Regions from separate parts of the Arthrobacter sp. sptzw32 genome, predicted to be linked through region 2. Evidence: riboswitches for the same ligand, from Rfam matches in the RefSeq annotation. Region 2 holds a riboswitch; each other region holds the start of a gene.
The links. Region 2 has a riboswitch for cyclic di-AMP ahead of AC5RVN_RS16635 (M23 family metallopeptidase). Riboswitches for the same ligand answer to the same signal wherever they lie in the genome.

Region 1: it holds a riboswitch for cyclic di-AMP, as region 2 does, so the genes downstream of both, AC5RVN_RS03950 (LysM peptidoglycan-binding domain-containing protein) here and AC5RVN_RS16635 (M23 family metallopeptidase) in region 2, are expected to answer to the same signal.
Region 3: it holds a riboswitch for cyclic di-AMP, as region 2 does, so the genes downstream of both, AC5RVN_RS11090 (aggregation-promoting factor C-terminal-like domain-containing protein) here and AC5RVN_RS16635 (M23 family metallopeptidase) in region 2, are expected to answer to the same signal.

The regions. Positions count from the first base shown of each region.
Region 1 is NZ_JBNHEZ010000002.1:89,938-94,138, forward strand. It holds gene AC5RVN_RS03945 (protein adenylyltransferase SelO) at 1-1,131, shown strand, start outside; gene AC5RVN_RS03950 (LysM peptidoglycan-binding domain-containing protein) at 1,233-2,084, opposite strand; cyclic di-AMP (ydaO/yuaA leader) riboswitch at 2,088-2,259, opposite strand; gene AC5RVN_RS03955 (TraR/DksA family transcriptional regulator) at 2,642-2,998, shown strand; gene AC5RVN_RS03960 (DNA alkylation repair protein) at 2,995-3,564, shown strand; gene AC5RVN_RS03965 (DUF1810 domain-containing protein) at 3,548-3,991, shown strand; gene AC5RVN_RS03970 (glucose 1-dehydrogenase) at 4,073-4,201, opposite strand, start outside.
Region 2 is NZ_JBNHEZ010000010.1:47,982-52,182, forward strand. It holds gene serC (phosphoserine transaminase) at 1-986, opposite strand, end outside; gene AC5RVN_RS16630 (iron-dependent transcriptional repressor DtxR) at 1,265-1,960, shown strand; cyclic di-AMP (ydaO/yuaA leader) riboswitch at 2,105-2,316, shown strand; gene AC5RVN_RS16635 (M23 family metallopeptidase) at 2,326-3,147, shown strand; cyclic di-AMP (ydaO/yuaA leader) riboswitch at 3,276-3,456, shown strand; gene AC5RVN_RS16640 (C40 family peptidase) at 3,527-4,201, shown strand, end outside.
Region 3 is NZ_JBNHEZ010000005.1:65,561-69,761, reverse strand. It holds gene AC5RVN_RS11115 (phosphatase PAP2 family protein) at 1-198, shown strand, start outside; gene upp (uracil phosphoribosyltransferase) at 239-874, shown strand; gene AC5RVN_RS11105 (glyoxalase superfamily protein) at 920-1,294, shown strand; gene AC5RVN_RS11100 (YdeI/OmpD-associated family protein) at 1,355-1,651, opposite strand; gene AC5RVN_RS11095 (DUF1905 domain-containing protein) at 1,651-1,797, opposite strand; gene AC5RVN_RS11090 (aggregation-promoting factor C-terminal-like domain-containing protein) at 1,877-2,605, opposite strand; cyclic di-AMP (ydaO/yuaA leader) riboswitch at 2,611-2,771, opposite strand; gene AC5RVN_RS11085 (winged helix-turn-helix domain-containing protein) at 3,568-4,201, shown strand, end outside.

The sequences.
Region 1 (4,201 bases), on a different contig from region 2:
GGGTCGGGCCGCACTCCCTTCGCCCGTGCCGGGGACGGGCGGGCCGTCGTCGGACCCATGCTGCGCGAGTACCTCATCAGTGAGGCGATGCACGCACTCGGCATCCCCTCAACGCGCTCCCTTGCCGTCGTGGCCACTGGCCGGCCGGTGCGCAGGGAGACCATGCTTCCAGGGGCGGTACTGACACGGGTGGCCAGCAGCCATCTGCGCGTGGGGAGCTTCCAGTACGCACGGGCCACCGAAAACATGGACCTCCTGCGCCGCCTGGCGGACCATGCGATCAGCCGGCACCACCCCCAGGCCGCAAACGCCGAAAACCCGTACCTGGCGCTCTTCGAAGCAGTGGTGTCCACCCAGGCGGAACTGGTGGCCCAGTGGATGCTGGTGGGATTCGTCCACGGCGTGATGAACACGGACAACATGACCATCTCCGGGGAAACCATCGATTATGGGCCCTGCGCTTTCATGGACGCCTTCAACCCGGCCGCGGTGTACAGCTCCATCGATGTGGGCGGGCGCTACGCCTACGCCAACCAGCCGGTTATCGCGGAATGGAATCTGGCCCGCCTGGCCGAGGCCATGCTGCCACTCTTCCATGAAGACCAGGAACAGGCCGTTGCCCCAGCGGTGGAAGCACTTGGCAAGTTCCGCCGGCAATACAGTGACGCCTGGTTCGCCGGCATGAAAACCAAACTCGGCCTGGCGGAAGCCCCGGCCGGAAGCGCGGAGGCCGAAGAGGCCTCGGAGCTGGTGGACGGGCTGGTGGCCCTGCTGAAGGACGGACCGATCGACTACACGTCCTTTTTCCGCAACCTCTCGCACGCGGCCAGGGGCAACGACCGCCCCGCCCGCGGAATGGTTCTTGACCTGGCGGCCTTCGATGCCTGGGCCGGGCGGTGGCGCGCCTTGCAACCGGACGGGGACCTGATGGACACGGTCAATCCCGCCTACATCCCGCGCAACCATTTGGTGGAGGAAGCGCTCGCCGCAGCAACGGGGGGAGACCTTGATCCCTTTACCCGGCTCCTGGACGTGGTCAGTGCCCCGTTCAGTGAGAGGCCCGGGCTGGAACGCTATGCCGAAGGAGCGCCGGAGGACTTCGGCAGCTACCAGACCTTCTGCGGGACCTGAAAATCCCCACCTGGTGCCGGAACCAGGGGAGACCCGATGAAACAAAACAGGGGCGGCAGCCAGGATTAATCCCGTCTGCCGCCCCTGTTCGGGTGGTGTGACTACGCTACGCGGACGAAGGAAGCGCCGCCGAGCCAGCTGATGGAGTGGACCTCGGTCTTGAAGCCGTCCACGCCGCCGCTGACAACCTGGCCGTTGCCGGCGAAGACGCCAACGTGGCCTGCGGTGATAACCAGGTCACCGGGAGCCGGGGTGGCAACGGTGGTGCCGTACTGGTAGAACTGGCCGGGAGCGAGGTCGCCAACGCTCTTGCCAACTGCGCGGAGTGCCTTCTCCACCATGGCGGTGCAGTCCTGCTGGACGCCCAGCTGGCCGTAGGCGTTGGCCAGAATGGCTGCGCCGGTGCCCGTGCCGGTGGCTGCGGGAGCTGCCGGGGCAGGTGCAGCCGGAGCAGGTACGGCAGCCGTGGAGGCGTAGGACAGGTTCATGCCGGTGTTGGCAGGAGCGGCAGCCTTGGCGGGAGCCGGGGCGGCGGCCGGAGCAACTGCAGCGGAGCCGGCACCGGGGATCTGGATCTGGTCGCCGGGGTAGATGATGGCGGTGATCGCCAGGCCGTTGGCAGCCAGGACGTCGTTCAGGGCTACGCCGTGGGCTGCCGCGATGGCACCGAGGGTATCGCCGGAAACAACAGTGTGGACGTTGGCTGCGGCTGCTGCCGGGGCGGCCACTGCAGCAGCCGGTGCTGCGTAAGCCTGGGTGTTAGTGGTCTCGGTGGTGTCCGGACCGGTTACGCCTGCGTGGGCCGGGGCGCCGACACCGAAGGCAATGCCGGATGCTGCTGCAACGGCGAGCGCCGGGCGGCCAAGGGACTTGACTGACACAGCCAAACCCTGGAGCGCGATTGAGCGGGCCGGAGTCGCGCGGTGACGGGCGGTGATGGAATTTTTTGACACGGTTGATCGCCTCTCCCATGCCTGCGGGGTGAGCTGTCGGGTTCGGGTTGGAGATACCCGGCCGGGAGCACATCCGGAAAAAGCGGAGGTGCTATCGACTTAACCCCAAGGCCTCATATGAGGCCGCGGAAACTTGGTTCCCCCGTCCCTGCCAGCTGAAGAGCGTTGGTTCCCGGGTCAGTGGCAGGGCTCGGCATACTGAGGGGAATGTCCCGTCTGGGAGGGACACCTGAAGACCCTAACCCGTGCGGGGCCCCATTGTCACGTTTGGGTAACATACGAGGTGCTTCTACCGCATTCCGCAAACGACTGGAGGGTTGCAGCACCCCAGCCTGACCTTGCGAGATAGGCGCGCCGGAGATGTGGCTCGTGTTCTTTGTCACAGACCTATAACCTCGGCGTGAAACAGGCCGCCCTGGGATTCCGCGGCAGGAGGATATCGGGCTGGAAGGAAGGCTCCGGAATTCGGCCAGGCAACCGGGGCCCAGCGTGGCAGGCACGGCCTGGAACTGCTCCGGTGACGGGGAACAGGCACTGACCCCGCGTAGGCTTTTGCCATGCCTGACTACGAAAGGTTCCGGATCCTGCTGGAGGAGGAGCGGGAGCGCAAAATTGCTCTCCTCCCGGCCCTCCGCGAGGACATCGCCTCGGCAAACTCGGCCCGGCAGGACTCGAATGTGGATGACGAGCATGACCCCGAAGGCGCCACCATCGCCTTCGAGCTGTCCCAGGCTTCGGCCCTGCTGCAGCAGAGCAGTGCCGGGCTCCACCAGGTAGACGCAGCCCTGGCCAGGATCGCCGCCGGCACCTACGGCACCTGCGCCGTCTGCGGTGAAGCCATTGCCGAGGGCAGGCTGGAGGCAAGGCCGTGGACGCCGTTCTGCATCCGGCACGCCGCGGCAGGCCGCCGATGACCAGCGGCAGGGAGCAGGTGGCGGCTGCCGCCGCATTTATTGACCGCACCCTGCAGAATGAGGGCTCCTGGTACCGGGCGGACGACGTCGAGGCCCGGCTCGGCGGTCGGTTGGCCTCCTACGGTTCTTCAGTGGGCGCTGTCCGGGGAACGGTCCGCGACGCCCTGCGCAAGTTCAAGGATTTTGATCACGACGGCGTTATGCAGCTCGCGTCCGCGCTGTGGGGCCAGCCACGGCCCGGCTCAAGGGCCGTATATGAACGCCGCCTCGCCGCCGTCGTCCTGCTGCAGTCCAAAGTGTCACTCCTGCGCCACACGGACCTGACCCGGGTTGAGGGCTTCCTGCGGACTGCCGCGACCCAAGAACTGGCCGGCCCCCTGCTGGCCGATGTTGTGGCGCCGTTTTTGGCACGGCTTGACGGACACGGGCGGCAACGTGCCAATGTCGTCCTCGCCCGCTGGCGGACGGACCCGGACAGCCAGTTGCGCCGCGCAGCGGACTATCTTGAACACCATTCAGAACCCGAAGCCCCACCACAAGGAGACACCCATGAACGGACCCTTTGACCTTGAACGATTCGTCCACGCCCAGGACAGCGGCGGAACGTACGACCAGGCACTGGCGGAACTGCAGATGGGCAGTAAGTCCGGCCACTGGATGTGGTTCATCTTTCCCCAGCTCGCCGGCCTGGGACAGAGCGACATGTCCCGCCGGTACGCCATCAGCTCCCTCGCTGAAGCCCGGGAGTACCTGGACCATGAGGTGCTGGGCCCGCGGCTGCTCGACTGCGCCCTGGCCCTTACCAACCATGCAGGCCGCACCGCAGAGGACATCCTGGGCGGCATCGATGCCCGGAAGCTGCACTCGTCCATGACGCTGTTCCTGCGCGCGGCACCCGGCGAAACCGTCTTCAAGACCGTCCTGGCCAAGTTTTTTGACGGACAGCCGGACGCCGCGACTGATGAGCTGCTGGCGGGCCAGGACGCGACCTAGAATTTCGAACAAAAGAGCCGACGGCGGTGCCTGCGCTTCCTGCGCAGGGCATCGCCGTCGAACATACCCGGCAGCGCCGGGCTACGGCGAGGGGCTGCCGCCGTTGACGTTCAGCGTTTCCCCGACGACGTAGCTTGACTCCGGCGAGGCCAGGAAGACATACGCCGGGGCGAGCTCGGCCGGCTGGCCTGCACGGCCCAGGGGAGTGGA
Region 2 (4,201 bases):
CTCAGGACCTTGGCAACCACGGTGGCGTCAACAGACTCATCGAAGTCAATGGTTGCGATGACGTTGGAACGCTCATCCGGGTTGGTGACGAAAGGGGTGGCGAATTCCGACGCCTCGGCCCAGCTGTAGATGCGTCCGGCAGAATCAGCTGTGCGGGCAGAAGCGAAATCCAAACCACCGTTGGAGTTCAACCACTGCACCTGCGCGTCCAGCGTTACCAGGGTGGACAGCGACGGGGTGTTGTAGGTCTGGTTCAGGCGCGAGTTGTCGATGGCGGTTTGCAAATCCAGGAAATCGGGAATCCAGCGGCCGCTGGACCTGATCCGCGCCGCCCGTTCCAGTGCGGCGGGGGAGAACAGGCCAAGCCAGAGCCCGCCGTCGGAGGCAAAGTTTTTCTGCGGAGCGAAATAGTAGACATCACTCTGTGCAACGTCCACATCCAGTCCACCCGCTGCGGACGTTGCGTCCACAAGCACCAGTGAGCCCTCGTCCACCCCATCGACACGCTGCACGGGGGCTGCGACGCCGGTGCTGGTCTCGTTCTGGGGCCAGGCGTAGACGTCTACACCGGCTTCGGCCTGGGCGGAGGGGCGGGTGCCGGGCTCGGACTTGATGATGGAAGAGGCCTCGAGGAAAGGCGCCTTGTTGGTAGCCGCTGCGAATTTCGATCCGAACTCGCCGAAGGACAAGTGCTGGGCTTTCTTTTCCACAAGGCCGAAGCTGGCAATGTCCCAGAACGCTGTGGAGCCGCCGACGCCGAGTACAACTTCGTACCCTTGCGGGGCCTGGAAGAACTGGCTGAGGCCCTCGCGGACGGAGCCAACGAGGTTCTTGACCGGGGCCTGCCGGTGGGACGTACCCAGGATGTTTTTCGCGGCCGCGGACAGGGCATCAATCTGCTCCGGTCTGACCTTGGACGGCCCTGCGCCGAACCGTCCGTCCCGGGGCAGGAGGTCGGCGGGAATAGTGATGCTGGGTTCGCTCACAGGTGCTCCAATTTCGGCGTGGACACGGCTTTGGTCCGGACGGGTGCTGGTGGCCGGCAGCCGGTGACAGCTGCAACCAGGGCCTCCCTCATTCTGCCCTGTGGGACTGTTGGGGCGGGAACCGGAGCCGTCATAGTCCAGTCAATGAGACGGTCACACAGCCCGCCGCAACTAATCGGACAAAGTCAAAATAGGCTAAGCTTTTCCACGGACTACGTCGCAGTTGAAGGCGATACGGTGGGACAACGCAAGGTACTGCGCTCGAGGAGCTGAGCTGGATGACGGATCTGATTGATACTACGGAGATGTACCTTCGGACCATTCTGGAGCTCGAGGAAGAGAACATCGTTGCCCTGCGTGCGCGTATCGCCGAACGGCTTCGCCACTCCGGACCCACCGTTTCCCAGACCATTGGACGGATGGAGCGGGACGGCCTCGTGGTGGTTTCCGGCGACCGCCACCTGGAGCTCACTGAGACCGGCCGTAAGCGCGCCACCGAAGTCATGCGCAAGCACCGCCTGGCTGAGCGGCTCCTCGCCGACGTGATCGGACTGGACTGGGCCTACGTCCATGACGAGGCCTGCCGCTGGGAGCACGTGATGAGCGAGCGGGTGGAACGGCGCATCTACGAGATGCTCGACCACCCCACCAAGTCTCCGTACGGAAACCCCATCCCCGGGCTGGCCGCGCTGGGCGGCATGCCTTCCCTTGGTTTTGGCGACGGGGCTGTCAGCCTTCTGGAGGCGATGAAGTCCTACGGCTCTGCCTCTGTTGTCACCATCAGCCGGCTTGCTGAACCCATCCAGGTGGAGCCTGAGCTGCTCTCGCAGCTTGACGAGGGCGGCATCCGGCCTGGCGCTGCTGTGTCCCTGGAACGGGTGGGTGATTACATCTCCGTCCGGGTCCCGGGCATCGAAGGGGCGCTCGAGCTGCCGCCGGAGGTAGCGGCCCACGTGTTCGTGGCCCTCGCCTGAGAATCCCCGTCGGGTGCCCTACCCCATGTGAAGTGGCTTACGCAAAGATAACGGAATTGTTACTTTGCCCCTTTTGCCTCTATAGTTGAACTGAAGTTGATATTAAAGCGTTACCTGATCCGGAGCCGAGCTCTGCCAGCGGATCAGGAGCACGAGTCGTAACTGGCAGAGGCGGGGGAACCACAAGCGGCAGCCGGGGGACTGCCTTGGGGTTAAGTCCGTCAGCAGCAAGCCTCTTCCAGTGAAGGATTCCTCCGGGATATCTCTGTGCCGAAGCTTGCTTACGGCGGACCGGGTCTTTGCACTCTCTGACCCGAATCCGACAGCTAACTTCGCAGGCTTTCCAGAGAGGACCCTTCTTGACCATGCACAATTCCAGGGGACGCCGCCGCGCGCCGGTCCCTGCTTCGACACCGCGCGTTGTCGAAGTCATCACCTCGGAACGCCCCCGCGATCCGCACCGTGATGCTCGCCGGCGTCGGGGTCCCTTCCGTCAGGTCACCGAATTCGCTGCAGCCAGCGGCATCGGCCAAAAGGCCGGCGTGGCACTTGCCGCCACCGGACTGGTACTCACCGTGACCGTACCGGCCACCAGTCCCGTCATGGCCACCGATACCTTGGGATCCTCTGCCGTTGCCGCGTCAGCTGTTGCCCCGCAGCCCCAGATCACCGCAGAAGCCGGGGCCGCGATTGACTTCAGCCGTTCCGCTGTAGTCACCCAGGCGGACCCGGACGGAAAGCTGAAGCAGCTGCTCAGCGCCCAGTCTGCCGGCGCCGTAACCCGCGCTGCTTCCACGGGAAGCCTCGGTGCCCCACTCGCTGCCTTGACCACTGCTTCGCCGTTCGGCTACCGCGTCAGCCCGATCACGGGAGGCTCCGGCGACTTCCACCGCGGGCAGGACTATGTGGCCCAGTGCGGCACATCCGTCCTGGCTGCGGCCACGGGAACTGTTACCTTCGCCGGCTGGCACGAGTACGGTGGCGGCAACCGCGTTGTAGTGGACCACGGCAACGGCCTGGAAACCACGTACAACCACCTCTCCTCCTTCAGCGTGAAGGAGGGGCAGACAGTTTCCCGCGGAGACGTTGTAGCCCTCAGCGGGACCACAGGTGCCTCCACCGGCTGCCACCTGCACTTTGAGGTCCAGGTCAACGGTGAGGTCGTCGACCCCACCAGCTGGCTCTAGTCAAGTGACCGCTTGCTATCAAATCATCTTGACCTGCCGTGACCTGAATGTGACATTCACGCAAAACTGCTGTACCGTCTAACTCGCGTCAACTTTTCCGAAGTTGACGCTCTTGTGCGGATTGCCTAACTCTGCCACCGCTCAAGGTCCGTTCGCATTTCATCGTCTGGCAGGGGCGGGGGAACCAATTGTGGCCTTTAGTTTCGAAGGCCTTGGGGTTAAGTCGCAAAAGCTTCCCAGGAAGCCGCGCGGCCGGGTGACTCCCATCCGAATCCGACAGCTCACCTCGCAGGCATTGGGAGAGGCTACCTTCGTGTCTTCACGCCATAATTCGGCGCGCCACCGCGCGCAACCGGTTCGTACCAACGCCCTGGACTCCATGTCCAAGGCTGTTAGTGCCAATGCCGGGACAGTAGGTCGCCAGGCTGCAGTCATCGCTGCTGCATCCGGCCTCATCCTGACCATGGGCCTGCCAGCCAATGCAGCAGATACCACTGCTGGTATCTCCGCTTCCACCGAGTCCGGATCCGCGCAGCCCGCCCTTGCCGTCACCGCGGCACCCACGGCTACCGTTTCCTTCGAACGGCCGGTTGTGACCACCATCGCCGCTCCTGTTGTGGAGCCTGTGACAGTCCAGTCAACCTCCGATGACGAGGACGCCCCCGCCGCATCGACTGCAGCGACCGCGTCAACTGCCCCCACTGCGGCGACTGCCACCACAGCAGCAGCAAAGAAGATCGCCGAGCCCGTCGCATCCGCGGCCAGCTCGGGCATCGCGGCCATCGCTTACACCGGCATCGGCAGCCCGTACGTCTGGGGCGGCACCACCCCCAATGGCTGGGACTGCTCCGGCTTCACCCAGTGGGTCTACGCCCAGGCCGGCATCAGCATCCCCCGCGTGAACGCATGGACTGCAATGAAGCCCACGTCCACGCCGCAGCCCGGTGACCTTGTTATGCAGAACGGCGGAGCGCACGTTGGCATCTACGTCGGCAACGGCATGATGATCAGCGCCCTGAACCCCTCCCAGGGAACGCTGCTGCACTCGGTAGCC
Region 3 (4,201 bases), on a different contig from region 2:
GCCGGCCCCGCCCCAGATTTCGAGCATCCGGTTCTTCGCGAGGAGCACAGCGAGGACCCGCTCCCCAGCAACGCGGGCACCTCCGGGAGGAATAACGGCACCGCCCCGCAAGGAAACGATGGCGGCACCTTGCTCAGGAGCGACGGCGGCTCCTTGCGGGGGAGCGACGGCTCCTCGCGGACGGGCGCGGGAGGCTGAGAGCCGAGGGGCACCAGCAGCCGGGTGATAGTTTTGACCCATGCGCACTCTCGTTGTTGACCACCCGCTGGTCGCCCACAAGCTCACCGTCCTGCGGGACAAGAACACGCCGTCCCCTGTCTTCCGGCAGTTGACGGAGGAGCTTGTGACACTCCTTGCATACGAGGCCACGCGCGAGGTCCGCACCGAGCCCGTCACCATCGAAACACCCGTCAGTACCACCGTGGGCACCGCGTTCACCAAGCCCACCCCGTTGGTGGTCCCCATCCTGCGCGCCGGGCTGGGGATGCTCGAGGGCATGACCAAACTCGTTCCCACCGCAGAGGTCGGTTTCCTGGGCATGGCCCGTGACGAAGAAACCCTGGACATCATCACCTACGCCGAGCGACTCCCGGAGGACCTCACTGACCGGCAGATCTTCGTCCTGGATCCGATGCTCGCCACCGGCGGAACCTTGCGCGAAGCCATCAAGTTCCTCTTCAAGCGCGGAGCGTCGGATGTGACATGCATCTGCCTCCTGGCCGCTCCGGAAGGCCTGGCCAAGCTCGAGGAGGAACTCGCGGACGCCAACGTGACGATCGTCCTTGCCTCCATCGACGAAAAGCTCAACGAGAAGTCGTACATCGTGCCCGGGCTCGGGGACGCGGGGGACCGCCTCTACGGCATTGCAGGGTAGTCCTCAAGCCTTTTCCAATCCTTGTCCCGCCGCTAGCCTGTGCGGATGGACTGGAAACTGGAACTTGTGTATGTCCCTGTATCAGACGTAGACCGCGCGAAGGATTTCTACGTTAACAAGGTGGGGTTCAATGCCGACTTCGACGAACGGCCTACGGACTCCATCCGCTTTGTCCAGCTGACACCGCCGGGCTCTGCGTGCTCAATCTGCATTGGTGACGGGCTCACGGACGCCCCTCCGGGCACCGGCTCCAACCTCCAGCTCGTGGTGAACGACATTCATGCCGCCCACCAACACCTGAAGGGCAACGGAGTGGACGTCAGCGACGTGGACGTGCAGGACTGGGGCCACTTTGTATACTTCGCCGACCCGGACGGCAACAGGTGGGCGGTGCAGTACATCCCCGGCCGCGACGCCTAACCTTCACGGGGGCGCCGGCACGCGGGCAGGAGATGGCAGATGACATAAAAGCGGCGGACGTTATTTCTTGCCGGCTTTGAGGTCCGCCATTGCCTTGGCGATGCGTCGCTTGCGGGTTTCGGGGGTCTTGGCTTCACCCAACGGATCAACATACCGGCGCTGGGCACTGTAGTTCAGGGTGGCATAAAACTCCTGGGCGGCGGGCTCGGCAGCCAGTGCGGACGCAAGGTCCTCGGGCATCTCCACTACCCGGGGCTGGGTGTCGAGTTCCAGGTCCACCTCCACAGTGTCTCCTGCGGCAACGCCAACAAACTCCCTGTTGGCCGCACTCAGTGAGACCAGGATTTGCCCGCCCATCAGGCAATGCTGCTGCGGTAGCTCTTGCCGTTGATGGTGACCACCACAGGCGCCCGCTTGCCGGCCCCGAGCTCCGAAACAACATCACCGGGAACCTCGATGCCGGTCTTGTTTCCGCTGCCCTGGATCGTGGTGGTAAATCTCATGAATGACAGTATGCCGCGCGGCCCGCACCTTCAGAAGGTGCGGGCCGCGCGGCTGACAGGTTTTCGATATCCCGGGCGTTTAGTACCAGTTGTTGGACAAGTGGAAGTTCAACGCCCCGCACGGGGACTGGTAGCGCTCCTGAATGTAGTTCAGGCCCCAGTTGATCTGTGTGCGGTAGTTGGTGAGGTAGTCCGCGCCTGCGCTGGCCATCTTTTCGGCCGGCAGGGACTGGACAATGCCGTAGGCGCCGCTGCTCGGGTTGGTGGCTGTGGTGGTCCAGTCCGATTCCTTGGTCCACAGAGTAACCAGGCACTGCATCTGGTCAGGAGCCCAGCCGTAGTTGCCAAGCTGGCCGGCCGCATAGGCCTGGGCGCCGGCGGGATCATTGACCGCGACGACGGGGGCAGGCTCGGGGGCGGCCGCCGGTGCGGGCTCGGGAGCGGGTGCCGGTGCCGGCTCGGGAGCCGGTGCCGGTGCAGGTTCGGGTGCCGGTGCAGGCTCGGCCGCCTGCGGTACAACGTTGATTTCCGGCAGGGCCGGGGCTGCGGACTCCGGCGCGGGATTCGCCGTGATCTCGCTCTTTTCGATGCTGAGGTTGGACTGCGCCTCGGCCGCCTGTGTTTCGGTGGCAGCTGCGCGGATGCTGGTTTCGGTAGCTTGTCCTGCAGCTCCTACTCCAATAAGGAGTGCGCATGACGCGGCAATCACTGCCGCGCGCTTGCCGAACGAAGGGATTTTGCCATTTTTAGGCCCGGCCTGCGGTGCAGACTCAATTTTCGGGCGTGGCTGTGCCAGGAATTTGAACATGATGAATCGCCTCTCACACCTGCGGAGTTAGCTGTCGGGTTCGGATGAGGGCATCCGGCCTTACGGAAAGTTCACGTGCTGGCTTAACCCCAAGGGCAATCAGTGCCCGGGACGGTGGGTCCCCCGCCTCTGCCTATGTTCAAGAGGAATCCGGGAAGTGGCAGAGCTTGGCGTCATCCGGATATGCGGCCCGAACGCCCGAACCGCACCCTATCGACGGTACAGGAACCAGACCGTAAGTCACAACTTGGTAACAGAGATCACGACGACGGCGCGTCGCCTTGTCGAAGCAGCAACCGGAGAAATGGCGTTTTCGCTATTGAGCTGACTTCGTGCGTTATGCCCCTGTTACCCCGAGCCACGGTGTCGGTTGAGGAGTCAGGAATGGCAGGCTGCGCTGCCGCCGCTTGAGGTGAAAGCGGGCCAGGCCGCCCAAATTCGCAACGTGCTTCGGCCGGTTTCCCGGGGCTACTGGTGGCAGCTACTGGACAGTGAGCGACGAAAGGAAGGCGATTCCGGCAATTTGAAGACGCATGAAGGAAACGACCTTGTGCGCGCTGTTCGCCGAATTAAGTTGCGCTGGCACCTTCAGGAGGAGCGTCAAACGGGATAATGATCAGCAATCTGACCATCAGCCAGAATCGTGATCTGCGACACGTTAAGCGCTTTTGTCTCACTATCCGGACGAAGCGGTCCATTGTTACTTGCAAGTTAGCATTGTTACGCTGCACACTTCCATTGTGAACAAGAACTCAACAGCACCTGCAGCCGCAGAACATTGGCCCAGCACATCCGCTGCTGCCGACATGCGCTGTTGTCGAATGTACGCCTGATCTTCCCACCCCTCGAAGTTAGTAGGCATACGCCCCCAGCCCAGCGTCGGGCGTCCCTCCCCGCAGTCCATGCGGGGAACCCAGCATTCGAGCCGCGATGACGGCCATTCACATTGAGGTAAGCAATCCATGTCAGTTGCATCCGGATACGTCCACATTTCTGTCCGTAACGCCGCCAAAGGTGGCCAGCCTTCCGGCCTCCGCCCCGGTTTCGGACCGCGCACGTCGCTCGCTCCCGCAACTTCGGGAAGCAGCTTTCCCGGCGCGGGCTATGGCCCCCAGGGCTTCAATCCCAACTCCTATGGCCAGCTCCGCGCCGTTCCGCCGGCTGACTCCGCGCCGGTGACGGCTCCCACTCCCGTAGTGGCCGGCCCCGCCCCGGTCCGCCCGGTAGCCAATGAGAACGTTGCCCGCGGATTTGTTCTGTACATGGGAATTGATGAGGAAACTGCGGCCGCCGCGGGCACCTCCATCGCCAAGCTTGCCCAGGAAATCCGCGCCTACGCCCAGTCCCTGGTAACCGGAGCCGAAAGCTACGCCGCTGTTGCCGTAGCCCCGGCCGGCACCCCCGGGTCAGCGCTCGACGTCGTCCGCTCCACGTTCGGTGACCCCACGGTTAACACCCGGCAGCGCACGGAAACCCCCCGGCCCCAGCAGCCCCAGGAACCGCGCCCCTCAGGCGTCCTCATCGACCTGGCCCGCCGCGAAGTACACCTCGATGGTGAATCCCTGAACCTGACGTTCAAGGAGTTTGAGCTCCTCA